DNA from 2 places in the Cupriavidus sp. LA-1 genome. Region 2 is predicted to be linked to the other one. Evidence: riboswitches for the same ligand, from Rfam matches in the RefSeq annotation. Region 2 holds a riboswitch; the other holds the start of a gene.
The links. Region 2 has a riboswitch for ZMP and ZTP ahead of ACZ5MJ_RS09055 (LysE family translocator). Riboswitches for the same ligand answer to the same signal wherever they lie in the genome.

Region 1: it holds a riboswitch for ZMP and ZTP, as region 2 does, so the genes downstream of both, glyA (serine hydroxymethyltransferase) here and ACZ5MJ_RS09055 (LysE family translocator) in region 2, are expected to answer to the same signal.

Annotation. Positions count from the first base shown of each region.
Region 1 covers NZ_AP031387.1:720,084-724,472, forward strand. Annotated here, with positions in the region: gene ACZ5MJ_RS03445 (PilW family protein) at 1-151, opposite strand, end outside; gene ACZ5MJ_RS03450 (type IV pilus modification PilV family protein) at 148-501, opposite strand; gene nrdR (transcriptional regulator NrdR) at 597-1,064, opposite strand; gene glyA (serine hydroxymethyltransferase) at 1,220-2,467, opposite strand; ZMP/ZTP riboswitch at 2,594-2,739, opposite strand; gene ybgC (tol-pal system-associated acyl-CoA thioesterase) at 2,894-3,298, shown strand; gene tolQ (protein TolQ) at 3,295-3,978, shown strand; gene tolR (protein TolR) at 4,039-4,389, shown strand, end outside.
Region 2 covers NZ_AP031387.1:1,920,541-1,924,929, forward strand. Annotated here, with positions in the region: gene ACZ5MJ_RS09050 (alpha/beta hydrolase) at 409-1,368, opposite strand; gene ACZ5MJ_RS09055 (LysE family translocator) at 1,501-2,133, opposite strand; ZMP/ZTP riboswitch at 2,154-2,237, opposite strand; gene ACZ5MJ_RS09060 (3'-5' exonuclease) at 2,443-3,054, opposite strand; gene ACZ5MJ_RS09065 (H-NS histone family protein) at 3,179-3,433, opposite strand; gene ACZ5MJ_RS09070 (hypothetical protein) at 3,442-3,855, opposite strand; gene ACZ5MJ_RS09075 (DUF6429 family protein) at 4,022-4,255, opposite strand.

The DNA of each region.
Region 1 (4,389 bases), 1.2 Mb from region 2:
GTTCTTCGAGCAGGACGCGGTCGGTGGTGATGAGGTAGGCCGTACGCGTGACGTGGAATGCGGCAATGGCCGCCGCCGCGACCATCAGGCTGAGCAGCAGTCCGACCAGCAATTCGACCAGCGTGAATGCCTTCGATGCAGACCCTGTCATGGCCGCACCCACAAGGCGATCGCGGGCATGGCGGCCTGCGCGCCAGGCCGCCATGCCGTGATCAGCCGCGCGTCGTCAAGGCATGCAAATGCCGGGATGCTCCCGCACGGAGCCGATTTCGCGCTTGCCAGTTCAGCATGCTCTGCTGCCAGCCTGGCCGCCTGGGCCAGCGCCTCGAATTCGCGCTGCCGGGACAGCGCCCTGGGCGCCATCCCCATCATCGGCAGTAGCCCGATGCCGACGACGACCAGCGCGCAAAGCACCTCGTGCAGGCCGAAGCCGGCAGAGCGGCCGGCTTCGCGCGGCCGGATGCGCGGGCGTTGATGTATGGGATTGCGAAGCGCCTGCATGAGCGGTCACCAAGACTTGCCGGGACCGTCAAGGTAGCTGTCGTGAGGGCGCGGTTATGTGCCTAAGCGTGAAGGATTTGCGGAATCTTGTTTCGCTAGCCCTTGCGCGGGGTGGACGCCGCAAACTCGTCCAGCACGTCGCGGAATTCCGACACATCCTCAAAGCTCCGATAGACCGAAGCAAAGCGGATATACGCAATCTTGTCGAGCTTGCGCAGCTCGCGCATCACCAGTTCGCCGACCTGGCTGCTGGGGATTTCCTTCTCTCCCAGGGCCAGCAGTTTCTCTTCGATGCGGGTGATGGCTTCGTCGATGGCTTCGGCCGAGACCGGGCGCTTGCGCAGCGCCAGGCGCATGGAATCCTTCAGCTTGGCGCGGGTGTAGTCCACGCGCGAGCCGTTTTTCTTGACGATGGCGGGAAAGAACAGCTCGATCCGCTCATAGGTGGTGAAGCGGCGGTCGCAGGCTTCGCAGCGGCGGCGCCGGCGTACGGCATCGCCGTCTTCCGACATGCGGGTGTCGAGTACCTGGGTATTGGAATGACCGCAAAAGGGGCATTTCATGCCGGACCACCTTCAGTTGAACCCCGTCGCCTTGTCCGTGTTGTCGTTCTGCGGTGGCGGGGCGGGTTGGCGAGGCCCGCAGGCCAGTGCCCTGGGGCGCCGGCCTGCGGAGCTGCCGGCCGCCCTTGCGCACACGCAAGGGCGGCCTTGGTACATCAGCCGTAGACCGGGAAGCGCTTGGTCAGGGCGGCCACCTGCTCGCGCACGCTGGCGATGTTGGCGGCGTCGTGCGGGTTGTCCAGCACATCGGCGATCAGGTTGCCGACGATGCGGGCTTCTTCTTCCTTGAAGCCGCGCGTGGTCATGGCCGGCGAGCCCAGGCGGACGCCCGAGGTCACGAACGGCTTTTCCGGATCGTTGGGGATGGCGTTCTTGTTGACGGTGATATGCGCCTCGCCCAGGATGCGCTCGGCTTCCTTGCCGGTGATGTTCTTGGCGCGCAGGTCGACCAGCATCACGTGGCTTTCAGTGCGGCCCGAGACGATGCGCAGGCCGCGCGCGATCAGGGTCTCGGCCAGCACGGCGGCGTTCTTCACCACTTGCTGCTGGTAGGTCTTGAACTCGGGCGTCAGCGCTTCCTTGAACGCGACCGCCTTGCCGGCGATCACGTGCATCAGCGGGCCGCCCTGGATGCCGGGGAAGATGGCCGAGTTGATGGCCTTCTCGTGCTCGGCCTTCATCAGGATCACGCCGCCGCGCGGGCCGCGCAGGCTCTTGTGCGTGGTGGTGGTGACGAAGTCGGCGTGCGGCACCGGGTTCGGGTAGACGCCCGCGGCGATCAGGCCGGCGTAGTGGGCCATGTCGACCATGAAGTAGGCGCCGATCGACTTGGCCACGCGGCCGATGCGCTCGAAGTCGATGCGCAGCGCGAAGGCCGAAGCGCCGGCGATGATCAGCTTGGGCTTCTTCTCTTGCGCCAGCTTTTCGAGCGCGTCGTAGTCGATGTCTTCCTGGGCGTTCAGGCCGTAGCTGACCACGTTGAACCACTTGCCGCTCATGTTCAGGGCCATGCCGTGGGTCAGGTGGCCGCCTTCGGCCAGGCTCATGCCCATGATGGTGTCGCCCGGCTTGAGCACGGCGAAGTACACGCCCTGGTTGGCCTGCGAGCCCGAGTTGGGCTGCACGTTGGCGGCTTCGGCGCCGAACACCTGCTTGACGCGGTCAATGGCCAGCTGCTCGACAATGTCGACGTACTCGCAGCCGCCGTAGTAGCGCTTGCCGGGATAGCCCTCGGCGTACTTGTTGGTCAGCTGCGAACCCTGAGCGGCCATCACGGCCGGGGAGGTGTAGTTCTCGGAGGCGATCAGCTCGATGTGGTCTTCCTGGCGCTGGTTTTCCTGCTGGATGGCGGCAAAGACCTCGGGGTCGATCTGGTCGATCGTAAAACGGCTGCGTTCGAACATGGCGAAACTCGTCTGAAAAAAGGGAATCCGATACACGCATCGGGGGTAGGGCGCGCGGGGAAGGCTAGCGGCGACCAGCACCGGCGGCACGTTGCAACCGTCGGTGCAGGGCGCACCCTGCTTCCCATTCGCTGCCCAGGCGAGCGGCAGGCGCAAAGAACTTCACGCCCAGGCGTGCCGCACCTTACGCGAACGCGTAATGAACGTCACGCCAGAGAACTTGCGCTTCCTCGTGGTAGTGCCCACTGACTTCGCCAGTCGCGCAAGATGGAATGGTTGGGCGCAGTGTAGCGCGAGGCGGGCGCCCGCCGCAAGCCGTCGGCCCGCCAGCCAAGGGCTGGCAAGGGCTGGCCAGCAACTTGCTGTTGCAAAGTCGTCCTGCGGGTTTACACGAAACCGGCATCTCTCTCCGTTACAATCGCGGCCATGACAAACTTTGTCTGGACCCTGCGGGTGTACTGGGAAGACACCGACGCGGGCGGCGTGGTGTTCTACGCCAATTACCTCAAGTTCTTCGAGCGCGCCCGCACCGAGTGGCTGCGCTCGCTCGGCATTGAACAGCAGGCGCTTGCCGACGAGGCAGGCGTGGTGTTTATCGTCCGCAGCACGGCGGTGGACTACAATGCGCCCGCCCGGCTGGATGACCAGCTTGAGATCCGCACGCGCATCGACCGGGTCGGCCCGGCTTCAGTGCAGTTCACCCAGGAAGCCTGGCGTGGCGAACTGATGCTTGCCACCGGCGCGATCCGCGTCGGATGCGTCGACAGAAGCACTTTCCGTCCCGCCCCGATCCCCGACCCCGTTCTAGCCACCATCAAGTCAGCACGATGAATCCCGTGACCGTCACGCAAGACCTGTCGATCGTAACGCTAGTGCTCCACGCCAGTCTGCTGGCGCAGGCCGTCATGGCGCTGCTGCTCGTCATGTCGCTGTTTTCGTGGACCTATATCTTCCGCAAGCACCTCGCGGTGCGTGCCGCGCGCAGCCAGACCGAAGGGTTCGAGCGCGACTTCTGGGCCGGCGGCGACCTGCAGGCGCTATATAACAGTGCCGTCAACAACCGCCACAACACCGGCGCGCTGGAACGGATCTTCGAATCCGGCATGGGCGAGTTCCTGAAGGCGCGCGAGCGCGGCAACGAGGCCGGCGCGCTGCTGGATGCGGCGCGGCGCGCCATGCGCGCGGCCTACCAGCGCGAGATGGACGTGCTCGAATCGCACCTGCCGTTCCTGGCGTCGGTCGGTTCGGTGAGCCCGTATATCGGCCTGTTCGGCACGGTGTGGGGGATCATGAACGCGTTCCGCGGTCTGTCGAATGTGCAGCAGGCGACGCTGGCATCGGTGGCGCCCGGTATCGCCGAGGCCCTGGTGGCCACCGCGATCGGCCTGTTCGCGGCCATTCCGGCGGTGATCGCCTACAACCGCTATGCCACGGAAATCGACCGCCTGGCGATCCGGTTCGAGAGCTTCATGGAAGAGTTCCTGAACATCCTGCAGCGGCAGACCCGCTAACCGTACCCAATACCAGCGGTCCGGGCGCAAGTCCGGGCCGGCGTTTCCAGGAGTCCTGCAATGGCAGCCATTCAGCGCCGCGGCGGCTCGCGCCGCCGGGCCAGCGCCGAGATCAACGTCGTGCCGTATATCGACGTCATGCTCGTGCTGCTGGTCATCTTCATGGTGGCCGCACCGATCGTGAGCCCCGCCACCGTCGACCTGCCCACGGTGGCCAATGCCACGCCGCAGCAGAAGGCGCCGCCGATCGTGGTCACCGTGCATGAAAGCGGCCAGCTGACCGCGCGCGGCAAGGACAACGCCGGCAATGCCTTCGAGCGCAAGCTCGACAAACAGGGCCTGCTCGACTTCGTGCACCAACGCCAGAACGAGAACCCGGACCAGCCGGTGGTGATCGCCGCCGACCGCTCG
Region 2 (4,389 bases):
ATTCCAGTCCACCTCATCTTCACCGTGGCGTACGGCGTAACCGTTTTTGCTTTGAAAGCGGCTCAGAGGGCTGTACCAAAGAACCGATACCTCTGGGTCCGCAATAGTCATATCGGCGATATGCATCCCCTGACCGACGAGCGCTTGCCGTCATCCGCTCGTCGGCTCCGACTCGGCTTTTCGGAGGCTGACCGCCCTTCCCTACCGCCACGCCCATGCTACAGATCGGTATCTGTGGATGCGGAAAATGGACCAGTCAGCAAGTGATTGATTTTATGGGGATATCTTCCGGGCATCAGCCGGAAGCCCGCATGAATGCTCGGGGTAGCCAACCCGTTAATTGCATCGAAAACAAAGGGATACCTGATAGCCCCTCTGACCTCATCACAACAAACCAATGTCACGCGGTCACGCCTGCGATCGGTTGCTGGCTATCTCCCGCAGGAATCGGATCGAAGCCTGTTCCAGTTGGGTGATGCCTGGCTCCTCCACTGGAAAGTGACCACAGTTTTCCAGCATCACCAACCTTTTGTCGCCCTTGATGCGGTCAAAGAACTGCCGGCTCGATTCGAAGCCCGTCCAGCGGTCGTTTTCCGGGTGTGCCAGCAGGAGAGGACAGTGGTCGAAGTCCTCGGGCTCAATGTCCGGCCGCACGGCAAAAATTGACTGCATGAAATTGACCGGCACACGTACGCCACCACCATAAGGATCCTCGGCAACGAGTCGGTTTAGCGATGAATCGTTCGACATCGCGCCCATTTTGGTAAACCACTTCACGGGCAGCCTCAGTCCGCCGATCAGAGGGGCGCAGAAGGGCAACAGGGGCATCATGACGTGGCGCACCAGCGCGTTGCGGGCAAACTGTCGTTTCACCAGCGGCGAGCGCGGATCCGCAAGGGTTGTGGCGATCACGCCAGCAATCGGGCCGTAACCCATCCGCGCCGCGCACAGGTAAGCCAGATAGCCACCAAGGCTGCCACCGCACAATACTACGCGTCGCCCGGTGTTCCGGTGCTCGATAGACGCCAGATCGCATAGCAAGTTGGTCCACGCCTTATAGGAAACCAGTGAAGGAGGCGCCTGAGTCAATCCATATCCTGGTAGATCCGGAGCTACTACCTCGTAGCCGGCGCCGTGCAGCAGCTTGCCAATCGGCGCGAACAGCCGGCCGTACCCTCCTCCTCCATGCACTACGATCACCGTCAGCGGCGATGCAGCGCAGGGAAATCGATCAACATGGATCGATGCTCCTCTCCAGGCGAGCCACTCTTCATTCGGGCCGCTGGCGGCGGTTACTCGCGTATGTCCGGGAAAAAAGGGTTGGTACTGTTTCCAATAGGTTTCCGTCTTGTAGCTTGCCTGGGGCATAGGTAAATGATGTGCGGAACGCGTTATCCTGGGCAATCACTCAACTGTTGGGGGCGTGGAAGGTCGGCATGAATCCGCGTTGCGCGGACCTTCATTAATGCAGGGGCGACGCACAGCCGATGCGAGGCGCCGCTATTTCCTCGATTCGCACGCCATCCGTACCGCCAGACCTGTCAGAACGCCCCCCATCAGCCAGCGCTGCAGCGATAGCCATGACGGGCGTCCTGACAGGAAGATAGATATCGATCCGGCTGTCACGACGATAAGCGCATTTACAGCGAGGCTGATCGAAATCTGAACGCTGCCGAGCGCCAGCGATTGGGTAAGAACACTGCCGTGTCCTGGCGTAATAAACTGGGGAAGGAGAGACAGATACATGACGGCGATTTTTGGATTCGCCAGGTTAGTGATAAACCCCATGCCTAAGAGCTTCCTTGGGGTATCGACCGGTAGGTCGCGCACTGCAAAGGCGGACCGTCCCCCCGGTTTGACGGCTTGCCAGGCAAGATATAGAAGGTACAAAGCGCCGCCAAAGCGAAGCGTGTCGTATGCGTAAGGTACTGCGAATACGAAAGCCGTAATTCCGAATGCCGCGCAGAGCATATAGAACACAAAGCCTAGAGCAACACCTCCCAACGAAATGAGGCCTGCGCGTCTACCTTGGCAAATTGAGCGGGAAATTAGATAAATCATGTTCGGCCCCGGCGTTAAAACCATTCCCAACGCCACAAGAGCGAACATGAGCAATTGTGTGAAATCAGGCATAACCCATCTCCAAGGGTAGTAGGTAATGCCCAGGCGCGCGGCGGCTAACAACCTCACGCTCCCCGATAGTGCCCTATCTGCATGCGCCAGTCACATGAGTTCAGAGATCCTAGCACGTCTTCCAATTTGCTGCCTTGATCCGCATGCCCCTGCTCTTCCTCCGGATTCCGACACACAACTCCTGCGTGAGCACGCTGAGGCGATTCCTTGAATCCAAACGCAAGTCAAGTGGACAGATATGGCCTGCACTAGCTCGACCTGCAGAACGCAGGTTGTTTTGCTGAACATGCTCTGTGCACAGCGAATACTTCAGCCGCCGGCTAGTGAGCGCAGGAGCGTCGGAACCTTGGCGCTGCTGGTGGCCTGCACACGGGCGATAAGTGCGTAATCGACCTGGCTCACTCCGTACGTCTGGGCGATATCGTGTTGCAGTCGATGCCACAGATGACAGGTCATTTCAGCGTCGGCCATCGCTCGGTGTGCACGCCCGGCCTTAGGCAATTGCAGCATATCGACGAGTGTCGATAACCTGTGATTTTGTGCGTGTGGGTAGATACGCCTGGAAGCGAGCATCGTACACGCGAAGTGCTGATTGGCTGCGATGTCCAGAAGCCCAAGCTCGGCTTGCCAAAACCTTCGGTCAAACCCGGCATTATGGGCCACCACCGGATGTCGGCCGACAAACCGGGCCGCTTCACTCATGACCTTCGATGCAGCCGGTGCATCTGAAATCATGTCATTGGTGATGCCGGTCAGGCTTACAACCTGCGAGGGAATACGCCTTCCCGCATTCATCAAGCTTTGAAAACGGTCGACGATCTCGCCGTCGCGCAACAAAATGACAGCAATTTCCGTCGCTCGGTCACCTAGCTTTGGCGACAATCCCGTCGTTTCAAAATCCAAAATTGCAACCGTCTGCACCCTGCTGCCCCTTGTTTCTCAAAGCCAAAATCAGACACGCCCGGGATTCGCAAAGAATCCGGCGCGTCCTCTGCAAGCCCATGATTAAAAAGAAAATTCATCGCCTGCAGTAACTGAGCTTCGTTTATCCGACCCGGTAAAACTCCACCGATTGGCCCGCATTGACCGCCCGCCGCAGCCAATCGGGCATCTCGCCCTGCCCATCCCAGCTCATTCCCTGGGCGTTGCGGTAGCAGACCACCGGCGGCGGCGGTGGGGGTGGAGGCGGCGGAGGCTCGAAGCACCCCGCCCCGTCCAGGTCTTCCAGCGTCAGCCCGTAGTCGGCCATCTGGTCCTGGATCCAGCGGATCGCGTTCGCCCGCTCAATGTTGGCTGTCATCGTTGTCGTCACTGCTGTTGCTGCCCTCTTCCGGGTTCAAGGCGCCGGCTGGCGCGCCCTGCTTTTCGTCTTGCTGTTCGTCCTGCTTTTCGCTCTGCGCTTGCTTCTCGGTCGGCGTCGGGCCGCCGGCCTTGCGCCGCCGTGCACCGCCACCGTCGCGCCCCGGGTGGCGCCACCCGCAATTCTGCCAGCAGTTGGCGCGCCAGTGCCGCCTCGGCCTCGGCCCGTTCCGCCCGGCGCTGTGCCGCGGCCAACTCGACCTGCATGATATCCAGGTCGTTGACGGATTTGCGCTGCGCCTGCTCGGCGGTGGCGAGCCGATCGGCGAGCGCGGCGGCCAGCTGCGCCGAGCTGGCCGCGACCTCTTCCCGGGGTAATCGTACTTTCCGTGCAAAATCTGGCGGTGAGAGACGAATTATCATTACAAATCAAAGCGTTAGGAGATCATCAAGCTCACCTGATTGCTTCCTTTCGATGCAAAATCTGGCGCCAGCGTTGCCCAAACCCAGCCCGAGAGCCCTCGGACAATGCAGAAAGGTGTGCTGCATACTTGTGTGCAATAAAGCATATATGCCTGCTAACCACTTGCTAGTCGCCAGCGCGGACGAAGTATTTCGTGAACAACCGCTCGGCCTCGCCTAGGCCCTCGTCGGTTAGCCACACCGATTTCGCCCGGTTCACCGGATTCCCGATGAGCCCTTTTTCGTGCAAGCGATTCAGCGTGTCCCAGTCAAAACTCCTCCAGGCGCGATTCTCGCCGCATAAATTGAGGTAGAGCAGCGCGAGGACGACCTCGTCGACTGCGTCGGTATTGATGTCCATCTTGCCTCCTCCTTGAAGGTGGCCCTTACGATCCTGCCGCACGCTGCGAGGGCGCCGCTTCGAGCAGCATGTCCTGGTACTGCTCAAGGGGAAATCGCAACGTGCTCCGAAAGTTCACATGCGCCGAATACGCC